One region of the Kitasatospora sp. NPDC002522 genome, then DNA from elsewhere that is predicted to be linked to it. Evidence: riboswitches for the same ligand, from Rfam matches in the RefSeq annotation. Region 1 holds a riboswitch; the other holds the start of a gene.
The links. Region 1 has a riboswitch for glycine ahead of gcvT (glycine cleavage system aminomethyltransferase GcvT). Riboswitches for the same ligand answer to the same signal wherever they lie in the genome.
Positions count from the first base shown of each region.

Region 2: another riboswitch for glycine. It lies ahead of gcvP (aminomethyl-transferring glycine dehydrogenase); the one in region 1 lies ahead of gcvT (glycine cleavage system aminomethyltransferase GcvT).

Region 1 is NZ_JBSFXE010000011.1:144,202-154,259, reverse strand. It holds gene glyA (serine hydroxymethyltransferase) at 1-556, opposite strand, end outside; gene gcvH (glycine cleavage system protein GcvH) at 570-944, opposite strand; gene gcvT (glycine cleavage system aminomethyltransferase GcvT) at 1,046-2,182, opposite strand; glycine riboswitch at 2,207-2,315, opposite strand; glycine riboswitch at 2,316-2,416, opposite strand; gene ACWD4U_RS12350 (enhanced serine sensitivity protein SseB) at 2,555-3,322, shown strand; gene ACWD4U_RS12345 (enhanced serine sensitivity protein SseB C-terminal domain-containing protein) at 3,442-4,290, shown strand; gene ACWD4U_RS12340 (ABC transporter permease) at 4,828-5,826, shown strand; gene ACWD4U_RS12335 (ABC transporter substrate-binding protein) at 5,857-7,629, shown strand; gene ACWD4U_RS12330 (ABC transporter permease) at 7,746-8,744, shown strand; gene ACWD4U_RS12325 (ABC transporter ATP-binding protein) at 8,741-9,787, shown strand; gene ACWD4U_RS12320 (ABC transporter ATP-binding protein) at 9,816-10,058, shown strand, end outside.
Region 2 is NZ_JBSFXE010000024.1:105,121-115,178, reverse strand. It holds gene ftsR (transcriptional regulator FtsR) at 1-419, shown strand, start outside; gene ACWD4U_RS21375 (bifunctional nuclease family protein) at 505-978, shown strand; gene ACWD4U_RS21370 (MerR family transcriptional regulator) at 1,238-1,915, shown strand; gene ACWD4U_RS21365 (SanA/YdcF family protein) at 1,976-2,722, shown strand; gene ACWD4U_RS21360 (DNA polymerase IV) at 2,758-4,128, shown strand; gene ACWD4U_RS21355 (MFS transporter) at 4,271-5,746, opposite strand; gene ACWD4U_RS21350 (PRC and DUF2382 domain-containing protein) at 5,908-7,014, opposite strand; glycine riboswitch at 7,204-7,308, shown strand; gene gcvP (aminomethyl-transferring glycine dehydrogenase) at 7,526-10,058, shown strand, end outside.

The DNA.
Region 1 (10,058 bases):
CGGCGAAGTCCAGCTGGCGGGGGTAGGCGGACCAGCCGGCGATGATCAGCTTCGGCTGGTGCTCCTTGGCGAGGCGCTCGACCTCGGCCATGTCGACCTGGCCGGTCTTCTCGTCCACGTGGTACGCGACCACGTTGTAGAGCTTGCCGGAGAAGTTGATCTTCATGCCGTGGGTCAGGTGACCGCCGTGGGCCAGGTTCAGGCCCAGGATGGTGTCACCCGGCTGGATCAGCGCGAACATCGCCGCGGCGTTCGCCTGCGCGCCGGAGTGCGGCTGCACGTTGGCGTGCTCGGCGCCGAACAGCTCCTTGATCCGGTCGATGGCGATCTGCTCGACCACGTCGACGTACTCGCAGCCGCCGTAGTAGCGGCGGCCCGGGTAGCCCTCGGCGTACTTGTTGGTGAGCACCGAGCCCTGGGCCTCCATGACCGCCACGGGGGCGAAGTTCTCGGAGGCGATCATTTCCAGGGTGGTCTGCTGGCGGTGCAGCTCGGCGTCGACCGCGGCGGCGATCTCCGGGTCGAGCGCGTGCAGGGACTGGTTGAGAACCGTCATGGGGGACTCCCGGTCAGGCGCCGGTGAAGGCGGAGTAGCCGTCGGCGTCGAGCAGCTCGTCGGTGGCCTCGACTCGGACCTTGAACAGCCAACCGCCCTCGAAGGGCTCCGAGTTGACCAGGGCCGGCTCGTCGATGACCGCCTGGTTGACCTCGGTGACCTCGCCGGTGGCGGGGGAGAAGAGGTCGCTGACCGACTTGGTGGACTCGAGCTCGCCACAGGTCTCACCCGCGGTCACGGTGTCGCCCACCGCGGGGAGCTGGACGTACACGATGTCGCCGAGGGCGTCGGCCGCGTGCGCGGTGATGCCGACCGTCGACACCCCGTCCACGGCGGCGGTCAGCCACTCGTGCTCCTTGGTGTACTGCAGGTGCGTGGGGTTGCTCATGACGTCATTCTCCAGGATCGCGTGAGGGGAGGGCGCAGCCGTCCGCTGGGCGGACGGACGGGAAAAGGTCTGCTGGAAGGGTGTGCGGGGCTGACGGGACGTCAGCGGGCGCGCTTGTAGAACGGCAGCGCGACGACCTGGACCGGCTCGGCCTTGCCGCGGACGTCCACCGCGACGGTGCCGCCCGGCTCGGCGTGCGCGGCGTCCACGTACGCGATGGCGATCGGCTTGCCGAGGGTCGGCGACGGCGAGCCCGAGGTGATCCGGCCGATCGGGGCGCCCTCGGCGTCCACCACGGTGTACTCGGCGCGCGGCACCCGCTTGCCCTCGGAGACCAGGCCGACCAGCTTGCGCGGGGGGTTGGCCTCGGCCTGGGCGGCGGCCTCCTCCAGCGCCTTGCGGCCGACGAACGCGCCGCCGTTGGTGGTCTTGTCGAACCGCACCACCCGGCCGAGGCCCGCGTCGAACGGGGTCAGCTCGGTGGACAGCTCGTGCCCGTACAGCGGCATGCCGGCCTCCAGGCGCAGCGTGTCGCGGCAGGACAGGCCGCACGGGATCAGGCCCTTGTCGGCGCCGGCCTCGGTGAGGGCGGTCCACAGGTGCTCGGCGTCGGCGGGGGCGCAGAAGATCTCGAAGCCGTCCTCGCCGGTGTAGCCGGTGCGGGCCAGCCAGACGTCCTTGCCGGCCACGGTGGCGGGCAGCAGGGCGTAGTACTTCAGGCCGGGCAGGTCGGCGTCGGTGACCGAGGCGAGGATGCCGTTCGCCTCCGGGCCCTGGACGGCGAGCAGCGCGTAGGCGTCGCGGTCGTCGCGGACGGTCGCGTCGAAGCCCTCGGCGCGCTCGGTCAGCGCGTCCAGCACCACCTGGGCGTTGGAGGCGTTGGCGACCACCAGGTACTCGTTCTCGGCGGTCCGGTAGACGATCAGGTCGTCCAGGATGCCGCCGTCCTCGCGGCAGATCATGGTGTAGCGGGCGCGCAGCACGCCGAGCGCGGAGATGAAGCCGACCAGGGCGTGGTCGAGCAGCTCGCCGGCCTGCGGGCCGGACACGGTGATCTCGCCCATGTGCGAGAGGTCGAAGAGACCGGCCTTGGTGCGGACGGCGAGGTGCTCCTCGCGCTCGCTGCCGTAGCGCAGCGGCATGTCCCAGCCCGCGAAGTCGGTCATGGTGGCGCCGAGCGAGCGGTGCAGTGCGTCGAGCGCGGTCAGGCGGAGGGACACGACAGGACTCCCGGTCATCTGGAAACGGGCATGCTGGGGCGGATCTCCCCGTCTGTCGTCAAACCTGAGAGCTTCACCGCCTCCTGAACAGGATGGCGGCTTGCACCGTGGGTGGGCGCACGGCGCGGCCGTGTCCACTTTCCAGATGTGCCTCGCCCGCGCGGTAGGGGGGCCTGAGAGATTCCGGGGAGGACTTGCTCCTTCGGCGCCGGTCGCGACCAGGGGTCGTTCCGGCTCTCCCGCGCGGGTTCGAGCGGCCGGTATGAAGTTTGGGCGCCGCCATCATGGCATGCCGGAGCCCCCTCGCGGGAGTGGGGTTCGCCGCCACGCGCCGCGGACGGACCGTGCGCGCCGCTAACCTGATCGCAACCGCGGATGTGGAGGGGCGAGATGGGGTTCCCGCTGGGGCAGGTTCCGGAGGGCGGGGGCTGGCCGGCCAACGAACTGGAGCAGGTGTTGACGGCCGCGCTCGGCGACCCCGGGGCGACGCCCCGGGTGATCGAGGTGCTGGCCCGCAGCCAGGTGTGGATCCCGCTGCCGTCGGGCGCCGACCCGCAGGGCGGCTCGCTCGACCTGCCGACCCTCGAACTGGCCGGGGCGCCCTACGTCCCGGTGTACTCCTCGCAGGAGCAGTTCCTCCAGCACTGCCCGGGCTTCCCGTTCGCGATCGCCCCGATGTGGGAGTTCGCCCGCGGCCTGCCGCTGGGCATCGGCATCGCGGTCAACCCCGAGGCGCCGGTGGGCATCCCGGTCCCGCCGGAGGGCGTCGGCGAGCTGCGCCGCGGCCCGCGCGGCGAGCAGTGGGAGGCGCAGGGCGTCGTCGAGGGCGCCCGGGTCGCGCTCAAGGAGCCCGAGCCGCACCTGGAGCCGTTCGCCTTCCTGGCCGCCGCGACCACCGAACTCGCCCACGTGCCGGGCGTGCTGACCGCCCGCCGGGCCCTGGCCCGGGTGGAGGGCGAGCCCACCCTGCTGTACGTCGGGGTGCAGCTGGACCCGGTCGCCCCCGCCGACCCCGCCGAGGTCAACCTGGCGCTCGGCCGGGCGCTGGGAACCGCCCCGCCGAGCTGGGGCGTCCACCTGGTGCTGCTCGACCTGGTCGCCGACCCGGTGGTGGACTGGCTGCTCGGCCGCGTCCAGCCCTTCTACGTCCGACCCTGACCATCCATCATGGGGTCCGCACGGGGGACGGCGGCATGACGGCTGTCGGGCCCGCCCCATAGGGTTGCCCCGGCACACCGGAGCGCGGTTGGCGGCGGACGACGGAAGAGGGCGACGACGTGACGGGAGCAGCCGGCGATCCGGGCGAGATCGAGCGTGCCCTCGCAGCGGTCGCGCCTGACCGCTGGGAGGCGTACGAGGGCCTGCTGCGCGCCCTGGCCGGCGGTCAGGTCTGGATGCTGCTGTGGCACGGCAGCCCCGGCAGCCCGGACGCCCAGTACGGGAACATGGAGATCGGCGGGCACGGCTACGCGCCGTGCGTGACCTCGCCCGGGCAGCTCGCGGCCAGCGGCTGGAGCCGCGGCCACGAGGTGGTGTCCGGGCTGGAGATCGCCGGCGCGCTCTACCGCACCCGCTGGGGACTCTGGCTGGACCCGCACCGCCCCGGCGGCGGCGTCGGCGTGCCCTGGGCCGACCTGCGGCGGATCGCGGTCGGCCTGGACCGGCTGCCCGCCGGGCCGCTGCGGATCTCCGAACCGTCCGTGCAGGCGCCGCAGTTCTTCGCCGTGCTGGAGCAGCAGGCGGGCGAGGTGCGGCCGCTGCGCTCGCTGCGCCGGGCCTGGGTGCAGCCGGTGCTCGGCGAGCCCTACCTGGCGGTCGGCCTGGACCTGTACGACACCTCCGCGCCGGCCGTCGAGGCGGCCCGGGCGCTGGTGCAGCGGGCGGCCGCGCACGCCCCCGAGGGGCTGGCGGTGTCCACGGTGATGATGGCCGACGAGTTCGACCCGGTGGCGATGTGGCTGTGGGCCCACGCCCGCCCGTTCTTCGACCGGCAGTCCGGGCAAGCCGGACAAGCCGCCCCGGCCCCGCAGCCCTACCCGACCGGCTTTGGTTACGCAGCGCCACCACCGGCCGGTCCCGCCGGGGCCTGGCCGCAGGCTCCGTGGCCGGGCTATCCGGGCCGATGACAATACCCTGACACCCGCTCAGAAAACCCCCGACGCGACCTTTACCGAGGTCGGCGGGGGTTTTTTGCCAGCCCATGATCTACGCGCGAAACCCCCCGCACCACCTGGCGTTTTCCCGCCACTGGCGGGGGAACGTCAGCATGCCCCTTGACGGACATGTAACACCTGTGTGAAGAGCGTTATGCGGCCGCAACGAATGTGCATGCCGACAGATCACAGTTAGGCATCCTTCGGGATGGGGGTCTTCCGCCGGGCGCGTCCCATGACAGAGAGTGCTGCGCAATGCGGAGTGCAGGACGAACCCCACGAAGGTGAACGCACCGCCGCCACAGCATGAACCGCACGATGCGCACCTCCGTGCGGCGGCACCATGCACTTCCGCATTACGCAGTACACGGCTTCATCCCGTATGACCTGCTTGCTCACGCACTTCTGCACCGCCGCATCGGCGTCCGGCACCACCGCAACCGCTCTGCATTCCGCACCAAACGCGACTCCGTGGGCCGGCCACCGTCGGCGAGGGGAACGAACTGACTCATGACCACACCCACCGAGACCTCCGGTCCGGCCGCCGGCTCGCAGCCTGACGCCGCGTCAATTCCGGAGCCTGCCAAGAAGATCGAGGGCCGATCGCCCGGGCGCATCGCCTGGGACCGCCTGAAGCGCGACAAGGTCGCGCTCGGGGGCGGCGCCGTCGTGGTCCTGCTGATCCTGGCGGCCGTCTTCGCACCGGTGCTCAGCGCGCTGTTCGGCCACCCGGTCGACGAGCCGCACCCGGACCAGATCAACCCCGACCTCGGCCTGCCCAATGGCGCCTTCGGCGGCATCAGCGGGGACTTCCTGCTCGGTGTCGACCCCGTCTTCGGCCGGGACGTGTTCTCCCGCATCCTCTACGGGGCCCAGATCTCGCTGCTCGTCGCGCTCGGCGCGGCCGCGGTGGCGATCCTCTTCGGTGTGGTGCTCGGCATCATGGCCGGCTACTTCGGCGGCTGGGTCGACAACGTGATCAGCCGGATCATGGACGTGCTGCTGGCCTTCCCGCAGCTCCTGTTCAGCATCGCCCTGGTGTCGGTGATCCCCAACTCGGTGCTCGGCCTGGGTGACACGACCGTTCGCGTGCTGGTGCTGATGATGGTGATCGGCTTCTTCGGCTGGCCCTACATCGGACGCATCGTCAGAGGCCAGGCGATGTCGCTGCGCGAACGCGAGTTCGTGGACGCCGCGCGCAGCCTCGGCGCCGGCCGCGCCCACATCCTGTTCCGTGAACTCCTGCCCAACCTGGTGGCCCCGATCCTGGTCTACACGACCCTGATCATCCCCACCAACATCTTGAACGAGGCGGCGCTCAGCTTCCTCGGGGCCGGTGTCCGGCCGCCCACCCCGTCCTGGGGGCAGATGCTCTCGGACGCGGTCGGGATCTACCAGGCGGACCCCACCTACATGGTGATTCCCGGCCTCGCCATCTTCATCACCGTGCTCGCCTTCAACCTCTTCGGTGACGGCCTGCGTGACGCGCTCGACCCCAAGGGCAACTGAGCCCGCCCAACTCTGGAGGTTCCCCCAACCATGAAGCGAAACAGGACGCTCGCGGCGGCCGCCCTCGTGGCCACCCTCGCCCTCACCACCGCGGCCTGCGGCGGCAGCAAGGGCGGCTCGGGCAGCGACAACGCCAGCGCCAAGTCCGGTGCGGCCGGCTTCAACGCGGCGGCCGACAAGGTGGTGAACCCGTCCGACAAGAAGGGCGGCACCCTCAACCTGTGGACCACCACCGACGTCGACTCCCTCGACCCGGGCCGCGCCTACTACGCCTCGGTGTGGAACTTCGAGCGCTTCTACGCCCGCACCCTGCTGGCCTTCGACGGCAAGCCGGGCAAGGACGGCCTGAACCTCGTCCCCGACCTGGCCTCGGCCAAGCCGGAGATCTCCGCGGACGGCAAGACCTACACCTTCAAGCTGAAGTCCGGCCTGAAGTTCGAGGACGGCTCGCCGATCACCTCGAAGGACATCAAGTACGGCATCGAGCGCGTCTTCGCGCAGGACGTCATCTCCGGCGGCCCGACCTACCTGATCAACGAGCTCGACCAGGGCCAGGACTACAAGGGCCCCTACACCGACACCGACCCGAACAAGCTGGGCCTGAAGTCGGTGCAGACCCCGGACGACTCGACCATCATCTTCAGCCTGGCGAAGCCGAACTCGGACTTCCCCTACCTGCTGGCGATGGGCTCGGCCGCCCCGGTCCCGCAGAAGCTGGACACCGGCGCCAAGTTCGGTGACAAGCCGGTCTCCTCCGGCCCGTACAAGTTCAAGTCGGCCGAGCCGGGCAAGGGCTACGAGCTGGTCCGCAACGAGAACTGGGACCCGGCCTCCGACCCGTTCCGCAAGGCGCTGCCGGACGTCGTCAAGCTGACCGTCACCACCAACGCCGACGACATGGACGCCCGCCTGCTCTCCGGCGACGCCGACCTCGACTGGGCGCAGACCGGTCTGTCCCAGGCCGCCCAGGTCAAGGTCCTCCAGGACCAGGCGCTGAAGGCCCACACCGACGACCCGTACAACGGCTTCATCCGCTACGTGACCATCGCCCCGTCGGTGGCCCCGTTCGACAACCAGCACTGCCGCAACGCGGTGCTGTACGCGGCCGACACCACCGCGCTGCAGACCGCCCGCGGCGGCTCCGTGGCCGGCTCGCTGTTCGGCTCGATGCTGCCCCCGAACATCCTCGGCTCCGACGACTACGACCCGTACGGCTTCACCAAGGGCAAGCCGAACGTGGACAAGGCGAAGGAGGAGCTGAAGGCCTGCGGCAAGCCGGACGGCTTCAAGACCACCATCGCGGTCCGCGGCAACAAGCCGAAGGAGGTCAACTCCGCGGTGGCGCTGCAGACGGCCCTCAAGGCGGTCGGCATCGACGTCACCGTCGACCAGTACGACGGCAAGCTGATCTCCTCGGTCATCGGTGCGCCCGACGTCGTCAAGACCAAGGGCTACGGCCTGATCGTGATGGGCTGGGGCGCCGACTACCCGACCGGCTCCGGCTACCTGCAGCCGCTGGTCGACGGCCGCTTCATCACCAGCAACGGCAACAACAACTACGCCGGCATCAACGACCCGGAGATCAACGGCTGGTTCGACCAGGCCGCGGCGTCGACCGACCCGGCGAAGGCCGCCGACTTCTACAAGAAGATCAACCACAAGGTGATCGACGGCGGCTACTACCTGCCCATCGTCGCCGACAAGGCCCTCAACTGGCGCAACCCGCGCCTGACCAACGTCTACATCACCGACGCCTTCGGCGAGGTGGACTTCCAGGCGCTCGGCGTCTCCGACGGCAAGTGACCTGACCCTCCCCGTAGTTCGCACCGCTAGTCCGAAGGGCAGGTGAAGGCCCTGCCCGGGTCGGCCGGGACTCCCCCACCGGGGAGCCCGGTCGGCCCGTGGCAGGGCCGACCGCAGTGCTCGTTTATCTCGTCAGGCGACTGGTCAACGTCGTCTTCATGCTGCTGGTGGTCGCCGCGGTGACTTTCGGCATCTTCTTCATGGTGCCCAAGCTCACCGGGACCGACCCCGCGATGCTCTACGTGGGCAAGATCGCGGACCACGCGGCCGTCGAGGGTATCCGCCACAAGATGGGCCTCGACAAGTCGATCGTCGAACAGTTCTGGCTGTTCCTCAAGGGCGTGTTCGTCGGCCGGGACTTCAACGCCGGCACCGACATCACCCACTGCGCGGCCCCCTGCCTGGGCTACTCGTTCAAGACCGAGCGGGAGGTGTGGCCGCTCCTGCTCGACCGGGTGGGCGTGGACTTCTCGCTCGCGGTCGGCGCCTCGCTGCTGTGGCTGGTCTTCGGCACCGCCACCGGCGTCATCTCGGCGCTCCGCCGGGGCACCGCCCTGGACCGCATCACCATGACCGTCGCGCTGGCCGGCGTCTCGCTGCCGATGTACTTCACCGGCCTGGTCGCCCTCGCGGTCTTCGTGCACCAGCTCGGCTGGTTCCCGAACAACTACACCGACTTCACCGACAACCCGGTCTCCTGGTTCCAGGGCCTGGTGCTGCCGTGGGTGACGCTGGCGTTCCTGTTCGCGGCCACCTACGCCCGACTCAGTCGCGCCACGCTGCTGGACGTCCTCGGCGAGGACTACATCCGCACCGCGCGCGCCAAGGGCCTCAAGGAGCCGGTGGTCATCGGCAAGCACGCCATGCGCGCCACCCTCACCCCGATCCTGACCATCTTCGGCATGGACCTCGGCGGCCTGCTCGGCGGTGCGGTGCTCACCGAGAAGACCTTCAACCTCCGCGGGCTCGGTTACGAGGCGGTCACCTCGATCGCCTCCAGCGACCTGCCGGTGATCATGGGTGTGACCCTCTTCGCGGCCTTCTTCATCATCCTGGCCAACCTCGCGGTTGACCTGCTGTACGCCGTCGTCGATCCTCGGGTGAGGCTGGCATGAGCAACACCGACAAGCCTTTCCTGTCCGTCCGCGACCTGAAGGTGCACTTCCCGACCGACGACGGACTGGTCAAGTCCGTCAACGGTCTGAGCTTCGACCTGGAGCGCGGCCAGACCCTCGGCATCGTCGGCGAGTCCGGTTCCGGAAAGTCCGTCACCTCGCTGTCGATCATGGGCCTGCACCGCACCGGCACCAAGCGCGGCGCCCCGCAGATCTCCGGTGAGATCTGGCTGGACGGCGAGGAGCTGGTCGCCGCCGGGCCGGACCGGGTGCGCAAGCTGCGCGGCCAGAAGATGGCGATGATCTTCCAGGACCCGCTGACCGCGATGCACCCGTACTACACGGTCGGCGCGCAGATCATTGAGGGCTACCGGGCGCACCACCCCGGCGCCTCCAAGAAGGAGGCCCGCACCCGCGCCATCGAGATGCTCGACCGGGTCGGCATCCCGCAGCCCGACAAGCGGGTCGACGGCTACCCGCACGAGTTCTCCGGCGGCATGCGCCAGCGCGCGATGATCGCGATGGCGCTGGTCAACGACCCGTCGCTGCTGATCGCCGACGAGCCGACCACCGCCCTCGACGTCACCGTCCAGGCGCAGATCCTCGACCTGATCCGCGACCTGCAGAAGGAGTTCGGCTCCGCCGTCATCATCATCACCCACGACCTGGGCGTGGTCGCCGAACTGGCCGACGACATCCTGGTCATGTACGGCGGCAAGCCGGTCGAGCGCGGCCCCGCCGCCACCCTGTTCGAATCCCCCGAGCACCCCTACACCTGGGGCCTGCTCGGCTCGATGCCCCGACTCGACCGGGAGCTCCAGGACCGGCTGATCCCGGTCAAGGGCACCCCGCCGAGCCTGATCAACGTGCCGTCCGGCTGCGCCTTCCACCCGCGCTGCCCGTACGCCGAGCTCACCGGCGGCCGCTCCACCAGCGAGGTGCCCGTGCTCGCCGAGGCCGCGCCCCGGCACCACGCCGCCTGCCACCTGCCGATCGCCGAACGCCACCGGATCTTCACCGAAGAGATCGCGCCCCGGCTGTGAGCACGTACCACCCACTTGGAGACAACCGATGACGGACAGCCAGACGGCGGCCCCGCAGGCCGTCAAGGTGCCCGCCCAGGCATCCGGCCCGGACCGCGAACCGCTGCTGCGGGTGACCGGGCTGACCCGGCACTTCCCGGTGACCAAGGGCCTGTTGAAGCGTCAGGTCGGCGCGGTGCGCGCGGTCGACGGCATCGACTTCGCGGTCAACGCCGGCGAGACCCTCGGCGTGGTCGGCGAGTCCGGCTGTGGCAAGTCGACCATGGGCCGC
Region 2 (10,058 bases), on a different contig from region 1:
CGGGGCCGCTGGAGGAGGCGGACCGGGAGCTGGTGGCGGCCGCCGGGCCGAGCGGGGTGCGGCTGGGCCGGGCGGAGCTGATCGCGGCGGCGGAGGCGCAGGAGCGCGAGCTCGTCGAGTGGGAGGCGTACGGGCTGGTGCAGCCCGGGCCGGACGGCGGGTACGACGGGGAGACGCTGCAGATCGCGCGGCTGGTGGCGGAGCTCGGCCGGTTCGGCCTGGAGCCGCGGCACCTGCGGGCGATGAAGGCGGCGGCGGAGCGCGAGGTGGCGCTGGTGGAGCAGGTGGTGGCGCCGCTGAGGCGGCACCGCAATCCGCAGACCCGGGCGCACGCGGAGGCGACCGCGCGGGAACTGGCCACCCTGTCGGTGCGGTTGCACGCGGCGATGGTGCAGGCGGGGCTGCGGGCGCGGAGTTGAGCCGGGGTGGTGCGGGCGGCCGGATCAGGGTGGCCGCTGCCTGCTGCGCTTTCCTATCGGCAGCCCGCGCCATAGGGTTGCCAGTGTGAATGAGCTCGACGTCGTGGGTGTCCGGGTGGAGATGCCGTCCAACCAGCCGATCGTGCTGCTCCGGGAGGTGGGCGGCGACCGGTACCTGCCGATCTGGATCGGCCCGGGTGAGGCGACCGCGATCGCGTTCGCCCAGCAGGGCATGACGCCGGCGCGGCCGCTGACGCACGACCTGTTCAAGGACGTGCTGGAGGCGCTGGGCCACCGGCTGACCGAGGTGCGGATCAACGATCTGCGCGACGGCGTCTTCTACGCGGAGTTGGTGTTCGCGGGTGGCGTCGAGGTGAGTGCGCGCCCTTCGGACGCGATAGCGCTGGCGCTGCGCACCGGTACGCCGATCTACGGGGCCGAGGAGGTCCTGGCGGAGGCGGGCATCTCGATTCCGGACGAGCAGGAGGACGAGGTCGAGAAGTTCCGGGAGTTCCTGGACCAGGTCTCACCGGAGGACTTCGGCGGCGGCCAGCAGTAGCGGTCCTGGTCCGGGCCGCTACCGGGGTCGGGCGGGCGATGCAACTCGGCTGTGGGGGAAATCCGTTCCGGTACCCGTGCTTGGGGCACGAATAACCACTCGATGGAGTGAAGTTTGCGGAAGGCCCCGGCGTGGCGATCGTTGACGGTGCTCGGGCGACTGCCTACCGTCAGGTGATGGCCCCGCCCGGCGGGCCACCCGGAAACCCGGGGCCCGTGGCGGCCGCGGCGGTTCCCGGGGATCTGGACGGAGGTTGGCGATGAGCGGCACCGGCGAGGAGACGCGCACCGGAGCGCTGTGCGCGGTGCACGTGCCGCGTGCCGGTCGCGGCCTGATCGGGCGGCCCTGGAGCCCCGAGCCGGAGGGCGAGGAGCTGCCGCGGGTCGGCCGCTTCCCCGCCGTGCAGGCCGGACAGCCGGCCATCGAACGGCTCGCCCCGACCTCGGCGCTGGTCGGCTACCGCGGTCCGACCGCGTGCGCCGCCGCCGGGATCACCTACCGGCAGCTGGACTACTGGGCCCGGACCGGGCTGCTGGAGCCCTCGGTGCGCTCGGCGTACCCGGCGGGGGCGCAGCGGCTGTACGGCTTCCGCGACATCCTGATGCTGAAGATCGTCAAGCGGCTGCTGGACGCGGGCGTCTCGCTGCAGAACATCCGGGTGGCGGTGACCCACCTGCAGTCCGCGGACCAGCAGGACCTGGCCGGGCTGACGTTGATGTGCGACGGCGCGACGGTGTACGAGTGCACGTCGCCGCAGCAGGTGGTCGATCTGCTGAACGGTGGTCAGGGCGTGTTCGGCATCGCGGTGGGCGCGGTCTGGCTGGAGCTGGAGGGTACGCTCGGGCGGCTGCACGCGGAGCGCACCGACACCGGGGAGACGCTGGTGGGCCAGGATCCGGCCGACGAGCTGGCGCAGCGCCGCAATCGCGCGGTCTGACGGTCCGTCGGCGCGGGAACCGCGGGGCGGGCGGGAGTCGTCCGCACCGGTGTGTCGATCATGAGATGGCTGGGGCGGCGCTGCCGCGCGCTGGTCCGCCGGCTGGGCCGGAGCGGGCGGGCGTTGGCGGCGTGGCGGCCGCCGGGCTGGGGGAGCAGGCGCGGTCAGCGGCGGTGGTTCCAGGCGCTGGTGCTGTGCGCGGTGCTGGCGCTGGCGCCGAGTGCCTGGCTGTGGGCGTCGCAGTCCTCGCGGGTGGGCACGGTGGACAGCGCGCCCGAGGCGCCGGTGGCGGTGGTGTTCGGCGCCGGGCTGTTCGACGGCAAGCCCTCGCCGTACCTGGCGCACCGGCTCGACGCGGCGCTGGAGCTGTACCGGCGGCACAAGGTGCGGGCGATCCTGGTGACCGGCGACAACGGCACGGTGGCGTACGACGAGACCGACGCGATGCGCGGCTACCTGATCGAGCGCGGGGTGCCCGGGGTGCGGGTGGTCGGCGACTACGCGGGCTTCGACACCTGGGACTCCTGCGCCCGGGCGCGCCGGATCTTCGGGGTGGAGAAGGCGGTGCTGGTCAGTCAGACCTTCCACGTGCGGCGGGCGTTGGCGCTGTGCCGGGCGGCCGGGATCGACGCGTACGCGGTGGGCGTGGAGGAGTGGCACGACGCCACCTGGTGGTACGGCGGGCTGCGGGAGGTGCCGGGTGCGGGGAAGGCGCTGCTGAACGCGCTGTTCCAGCCGGATCCGTACTTCCTGGGCCCGCGGGAGGACGGCGTGGCCAGGGCGTTGAGCGATTCCGACCGCGGCTGACGGCGATTGTCGGTGGCACGCGGGATGATCGGCGCGTGCGCAGCGTGCCGAGCGTGATCCACCTCGACATGGACGCCTTCTTCGCGGCGGTGGAGCAGGCGTCCAAGCCGAGCCTGCGCGGGAAGCCGGTGATCGTCGGCGGGCTGGGCGGGCGCGGGGTGGTGTCGACGGCCTCGTACGAGGCGCGGAAGTTCGGCGTCCACTCGGCGATGCCGATGGCGCAGGCCCGCCGGCTCTGCCCGAACGCGGCGTTCCTGACCGGCCGGTTCGAGGCGTACCGCGCCAACAGCGAGATCGTGATGGGCCTGCTGCGCGAGCGCTCGCCGCTGGTGGAGCCGCTCAGCCTGGACGAGGCGTTCGTCGATCTGGAGGCGGGGCCGTACGGTCCGGCGCTCGCCGACGCGACGCCCGAGGAGGGCGCGCAGCTGGTGCTGGCGCTGGCCGAGGACCTGCGGGCGGACATCGTGGAGCGTACGGGGCTGACCGCGTCGGTCGGTGCGGCGGCGTCCAAGCTGATGGCCAAGATCGCCTCGGAGCAGGCCAAGCCGGACGGGCTGGTGCTGATCGAGCCGGGCTCGGAGCGCTCGGTGCTGGCGCCGATGCCGGTGCGGGCGCTGCCGGGGATCGGTCCGGCCACCGAGCAGGCGCTGCGCCGGGCCGGGCTGACCGCGGTCGCGGACCTGGCGGAGGCCGGGTACGAGGAGCTGGTGGCGCTGCTCGGCAAGGCGCACGGCGCGGGGGTCTTCCAGATGGCGCTCGGCTGGGACGAGCGGCCGGTGGTGCCGGACCGGGACGCCAAGTCGGTGTCGGTGGAGGACACCTTCGAGGTCGACCTCGCCGACCGGGACCGCATCCTGCGCGAGATCGAGCAGTTGGCCGGCCGCTGCGTGCGCCGGCTGCGGGCGACCGGCCGCTCCGGGCGGACGGTGGTGCTGAAGGTCCGCCGCTTCGACTTCTCCACGCTGACCCGCTCGGAGACGCTGCGCGGCCCCACCGACGACGAGGAGGTGATCGCCTCGACCGCCCGCCGCCTGGCGATGCAGGTCGACGTCACCGGCGGGGTGCGGCTGCTGGGTGTCGGCGTCGCCCAGCTCGCCGACTACACGCAGGAGGACCTGTTCGCCCAGCTGGAGCGGGAGGAACGGGAGGCGGCGGCGGAGGAGCAGCCCGAGCCGGAGCCGGTGCAGCCCGAGCAGCCGCCGGCGGTGCGCCGCTGGTGGCCCGGGCAGGACGTGACGCACCGTCAGTTCGGTCCTGGGTGGGTGCAGGGCAGCGGCGTCGGCCGGGTCACCGTCCGGTTCGAGACGCCGTACTCGGCGCCCGGCCGGGTGCGCACCTTCGCGGTCGACGACGAGGAGCTGGAGCCGTCCGGGGCGCTGCCGCTGCGTGAGTCCGCGGGGGAGTGAGACGGCGACGGCCCCGCACCCGGGAGGGGTGCGGGGCCGTCGGCCGGTCCTGGGCCGCGCCGCCGATGCCCGTGGCGGCGGGCCCGGGAGCCGCTCGCGTGTGTCCAGTACGCGAGGGGGACGCCGTCAGGGCCTGTCGGGGCTAGGCGTCGGTCTTGGCGAGCGCCAGGTCGGCCGGGCGCTCGGCGGGGGTGGTGGCGGCGGAGCGGATCCGGCGGATCGCGAACGGCACGGCGCCGGCGACCAGGCACATCGCGGCGGCCACCCAGAAGGCGTGCTGGTAGGCGTTCTCGGTGGGCAGCTGCACCGGGATCGGCAGCTTCAGGGTGTCCCCGGTGAGGATCGCGGCCATCACCGCGGTGCCGACGGCGCCGCCGACGGTGCGCAGCACCGCGTTCATGCCGTTGGCGATGCCGGACTGCTCGGCCGGGACGGCGCCGTTGATGTACGCGGGCATCGCCGCGTAGGCCAGGCCCACGCCGAGGCCGAAGACCGCGGAGGAGAGGTAGATGTCGAACTCGGCGCCGTGGCGGACGGCCAGGTAGGCCATCGAGACCGCGCCCAGCAGGCCGCCGAGGACCAGCGGCAGGCGCGGGCCGCGGCGGGCGATCAGCATCGCACCGAGCGGGGCGGCCACCATCGAGCCGATCGCGGACGGCAGCAGCATGATGCCGGCGTGCAGCACGGTGGCGGTGAAGCCGTAGTGGGCGAACTTCTCCGGGGTCTGGGCGAAGTTGCTGATCACCATGAACGAGCCGTACATGCCGAAGCCGATCAGCAGGCCGGAGATGTTGGTGAAGGCGACCGCGGGGCGGGACATCATCTTCAGGTCGACCAGCGGGTGGCTGACCTTGGACTCGACCAGCAGCCAGAGCAGCGCGACCACGGCGGCGACGGCGAACAGACCGAGGGTGCGGTTGGAGGTCCAGCCCCAGTGGTTGCCCTGGCTGACCGCGATCAGCAGTGCGGACAGCCAGCCGGCCAGGGTGAGCGCGCCGAGCGGGTCGGCGCCGCCCTCCTTGTCGATCACCGGGTCGCTGGGCACCCGGACGACGACCAGCACGACGGCGAGCAGGCCGAAGACCAGGCCCATCCAGAAGATCGACTTGTAGCTCCAGTGCTCCAGCAGCAGGCCGGTGGCGACCAGGCCGAGGCCGGAGCCGACGCCCATCGAGGCGGAGATCGCGGCGACGCCGCCGGTGACCTTCTGCTTGGGCAGCTCGTCGCGGACGATGCTGATCGCCAGCGGCAGCACGCCGCCGCCCGCGCCCTGCAGCACGCGGGCGACCACGAGCCAGGTGAACGAGTGGGTGGTGACGGCGAGGCCGGAGCCGAGCACCAGGCCGGCCAGCGAGACCAGCAGCATCGGCTTGCGGCCGCGCAGGTCGCCGAAGCGGCCGAGCAGCGGGGTCAGGACCGCGGCGGACAGCAGGTTGGCGGTCATCAGCCAGGTGATGCTCGAGCCCGAGACGCCGAGCTCGCGGGCCAGGCCCGGCAGGATCGGGACGACCGCGGTCTGCACCACACTGAACGCCAGCATGGCCAGGATCAGGGCGGGCAGGACCCGGGCGCTGGTGGGCTTGTCGGCCGCGGCGGTGGGCTGTGGTGCCTCACTCACGGGGATCCTCCGGGAAGTTTTCTTCAGGATGGCGATAGTGCATGAACTGAAGTAACCATCCCGGAGATGCTTCACTGTGTCAAATATCGAATAGTGAAGCTTTGGCAAAGCGCCCGGCCCCGGCCCGCCGAAGCGGACCGGGGCCGGACCTTGACCCGCCGTCAGACCGAGCGCAGCGGCTCCGGACGGGCGTGCTCCAGACCGCCGCCGTTCAGCCCGGACAGCGGCACCGCGTTCACGCCGCCCCCGGCGGCCGCCGGCTGCTGCGGCTTCGCGTGCCACGGCTGCTGCTGCGTCCGGTGCGGGGCCGCGCCGTCCGCGCCGACCGCCGCGTCGTGCACCTCCACCTGCTCGCGGCGCAGCTCGTCGCGGACCACCTCCTCCTCGGTGTACCGCTCCACCACCAGCCGCACCCGCTCGATCGGCGCCAGGTACTTGCGCACCACCGGACGCTCCTCGCGCAGCGTGACCTCCTCGACCGCCTCGGCGATCTCCTGCTCGGTCAGCCCCGCCCGCTCCGCGTCCGACACCGGGATCCGCTCCACCCGCACCCGCTCGCGCACCACCGGCACCCGGCGCTCGACCGGCTCAGTGGTCACGTACTTGCGCAGCCGGGTGGTGCCCACCGCGTGCCACTCGGTGGTGATGTCCAGCCGCTCCTCCCGGCAGGTGATCTCCACCGGCGCGGTCGGCTCCACCGACGCGGCCCGCTCCGCACCCGGCCGCTGCTCGGAGGCGTGCCGCGGGCTGCTCTTCGCGGAGGCGTACGACGCCGAAGCCGGCGGGGCCGCGTTCACGGGGCTCGTGCCGTTCGTGCCGTTCGTGCCGTTCGTCGGAGACGGCGTGGGCGGGACGCTCGGGGCGAGCGCGCCGAAGTCCCGGTCGCCGCCGGCCGTCGGGCGCGGACGCTCCTTCGCGGCCGGCGCCGAGCCGGACTCCCCGGCGAGCGTGCCGGCGACGGTGTCCAGGCCGTAGTAGCGGTACAGCTGGAGCTCCTGGGCGGGGGAGAGGTGCTGGCCCACCCCGAAGTCCGGCGACTCCTTGATCAGCGACTTGTCGTACGGGACGCGCAGCTCGTCCCCCGCGAACTCGCTGGTGGTCAGCGGGACGAAGGCGTCCCGGCCGAAGATCCCGGTACGGACCGCCGCCCACTCCGGTTCGCCGGTGGCGTCGTCCAGGTACACCTCGTCGACAGTGCCGATCTTGTCACCGTTCCGGTCGACCGCCTTGTGTCCGATCAGGTCGCGCGGATCGATATCGGTCTGCACGCTGTCCTCCAGTCCTGCTGCTCCTTGAGGGTCCGTCAGAGGGGCGGGAGGAGGAGCTGGCCGGCCCGCCACTTCACACCAAACGGCACGTAACGGACGGTGGCATTCCGGACGCCGCCGTCCGGGGCAGATCACAGGGCCGCACCGGTGATCGGCCGGGCCCGCGCTGGTAACCTGGGCGGCGACCGCCGAGCACGCTCGGGAGAGTCCCCGGCCCCGTACGAGGGGCTGCGGGGACGCCGAAGGAGCAACCCCTCCCCGGAATCTCTCAGGCATCCGTACCGGGCGAGATCAGGTCACTCTGGAAAGCAGGGCAGGACCGTCGGCACCGATGCCGTCGGCACCCACCCTCACCGACGGTGCAAGCACGCCGCGCCCCACGGGCGGCCGTGCGAAGCTCTCAGGTACCGATGACAGAGGGGGAGGCTGACGGGTTCGTACATCCCGGGCGCCCCACGGCGCGACCGGCGTGCGTACCCCCGCCGGTCCGCGACCAGGAGGCCCGACCCCCATGAACGCCCAGCCGACGCTCCGTGAGCTTGAGCAGGCCAGCCCCTTCGAGCAGCGCCACATCGGTCCCGACGCCGACGCCCAGGAAAAGATGCTGGCCCACGTCGGGTTCGCCTCCCTGGACGAGCTGTCGGACGCCGCCGTCCCCGCCGCCATCCGCAGCCTCACCGCGCTCGGCCTGCCGGAGGGCCGCAGCGAGGCCCAGGTGCTCGCCGAACTGCGCGAGCTGGCCGGCCGCAACCAGGTCCTCACCTCGATGATCGGCCTCGGCTACTACGGCACCTTCACCCCGCCGGTCATCCTGCGCAACGTGCTGGAGAACCCGGCCTGGTACACCGCCTACACGCCGTACCAGCCGGAGATCTCGCAGGGCCGCCTGGAGGCGCTGCTCAACTTCCAGACCATGGTCGCCGACCTCACCGGCCTGGCCACCTCCGGCTCCTCGCTGCTCGACGAGGGCACCGCCGCCGCCGAGGCGATGGCCCTCGCCCGGCGCGTCACCAAGGTCAAGGGCGGTGTCTTCCTGGTCGACGCCGACACCCTGCCGCAGACCGTCGCCGTCATCGAGACCCGCGCCGAGCCGACCGGCGTCGAGGTCGTCGTCGCCGACCTGTCCGAGGGCATCCCCGCCGAGATCGCCGAGCGCGGCGTCTTCGGCGTGCTGCTGCAGTACCCGGGCGCCTCCGGCGCGGTGCGCGCGATCAAGCCGGTCATCGACCAGGCCCACGGCCTCGGCGCGATCGTCGCCGTCGCCGCCGACCTGCTCGCCCTCACCCTGCTGCGCTCGCCCGGCGAGCTCGGTGCCGACATCGCCTGCGGCACCTCGCAGCGCTTCGGCGTCCCGATGGGCTTCGGCGGCCCGCACGCCGGCTACCTCGCGGTGCGCGCCGAGTACGCCCGCAACCTGCCCGGCCGCCTGGTCGGCGTCTCCGTCGACGCCGACGGCCACCGCGCCTACCGGCTGGCCCTGCAGACCCGCGAGCAGCACATCCGCCGCGAGAAGGCCACCTCCAACATCTGCACCGCCCAGGTGCTGCTCGCGGTGATGGCCTCCATGTACGCCGTCTACCACGGCCCCGACGGCCTCGCCGCGATCGCCCGCCGCACCCACCGCTACGCCGCCGCCCTCGCGGCCGGCCTGCGCGCGGGCGGCGTGCAGCTCGCCCACGACGCGTTCTTCGACACCGTCACGGCCGTCGTGCCGGGCCGGGCGGACGCCGTGGCCGCCGCCGCGCTGGCGCAGGGCGTCAACGTGCACCGGGTCGACGCGGACCGGGTGTCGGTCTCCTGCGACGAGACCACCACCCGCGAGCACCTGGCCGCCGTGTTCGGCGCGTTCGGCATCGAGGCCGCCGTGGCCGAGGACGCCGAGGCGCTGCCCGCCGCGCTGCTGCGCGAGGACGAGTACCTCACCCACCCGGTCTTCCACAGCCACCGCTCGGAGACCGCCATGCTGCGCTACCTGCGCCGGCTCTCCGACCGCGACTACGCGCTCGACCGCGGCATGATCCCGCTTGGCTCCTGCACCATGAAGCTCAACGCGACCACCGAGATGGAGCCGGTCACCTGGCCCGAGTTCGGCCAGCTGCACCCGTTCGCCCCGGTCGAGCAGGCCGCCGGCTACCTGACCCTGATCCGCGAGCTGGAGCAGCAGCTGGTCGAGGTCACCGGCTACGACGCCGTCTCGATCCAGCCGAACGCCGGCTCGCAGGGCGAGCTCGCCGGTCTGCTCGCGGTGCGCGCCTACCACCGGGCCAACGGCGACCTCCAGCGCGACGTGTGCCTGATCCCGTCCTCCGCGCACGGCACCAACGCGGCCTCCGCGGCGATGGCCGGCATGCGGGTCGTGGTCGTCAAGACGCTCGCCGACGGCGACGTGGACGTCGAGGACCTCAAGGCCAAGATCGCGCTGCACCGCGACCAGCTGTCCGTGCTGATGGTCACCTACCCGTCCACCCACGGCGTGTTCGAGACCCAGATCACCGACATCTGCGCGCTCGTCCACGAGGCCGGCGGCCAGGTGTACGTCGACGGCGCCAACCTGAACGCGCTGGTCGGCCTCGCCAAGCCGGGCAAGTTCGGCGCGGACGTCTCGCACCTGAACCTGCACAAGACCTTCTGCATCCCGCACGGCGGCGGCGGCCCCGGCGTCGGCCCGGTCGCGGTGCGCTCGCACCTCGCGCCGTACCTGCCCAACCACCCGCTGCAGGCCGAGGCCGGCCCCGCGACCGGTGTCGGCCCGATCTCGGCCGCGCCGTGGGGCTCCGCGGCGATCCTGCCGATCTCCTGGGCGTACGTCCGGCTGATGGGCGGCGAGGGCCTCAAGCGCGCCACCCAGGTGGCCGTGCTGAACGCCAACTACATCGCCAAGCGGCTCGCCCCGCACTACCCCGTGCTGTACACCGGCCCCGGCGGGCTGGTCGCGCACGAGTGCATCATCGACCTGCGCCCGCTCAGCAAGGAGACCGGCGTCAGCGTCGACGACATCGCCAAGCGCCTGATCGACTACGGCTTCCACGCGCCGACCATGTCGT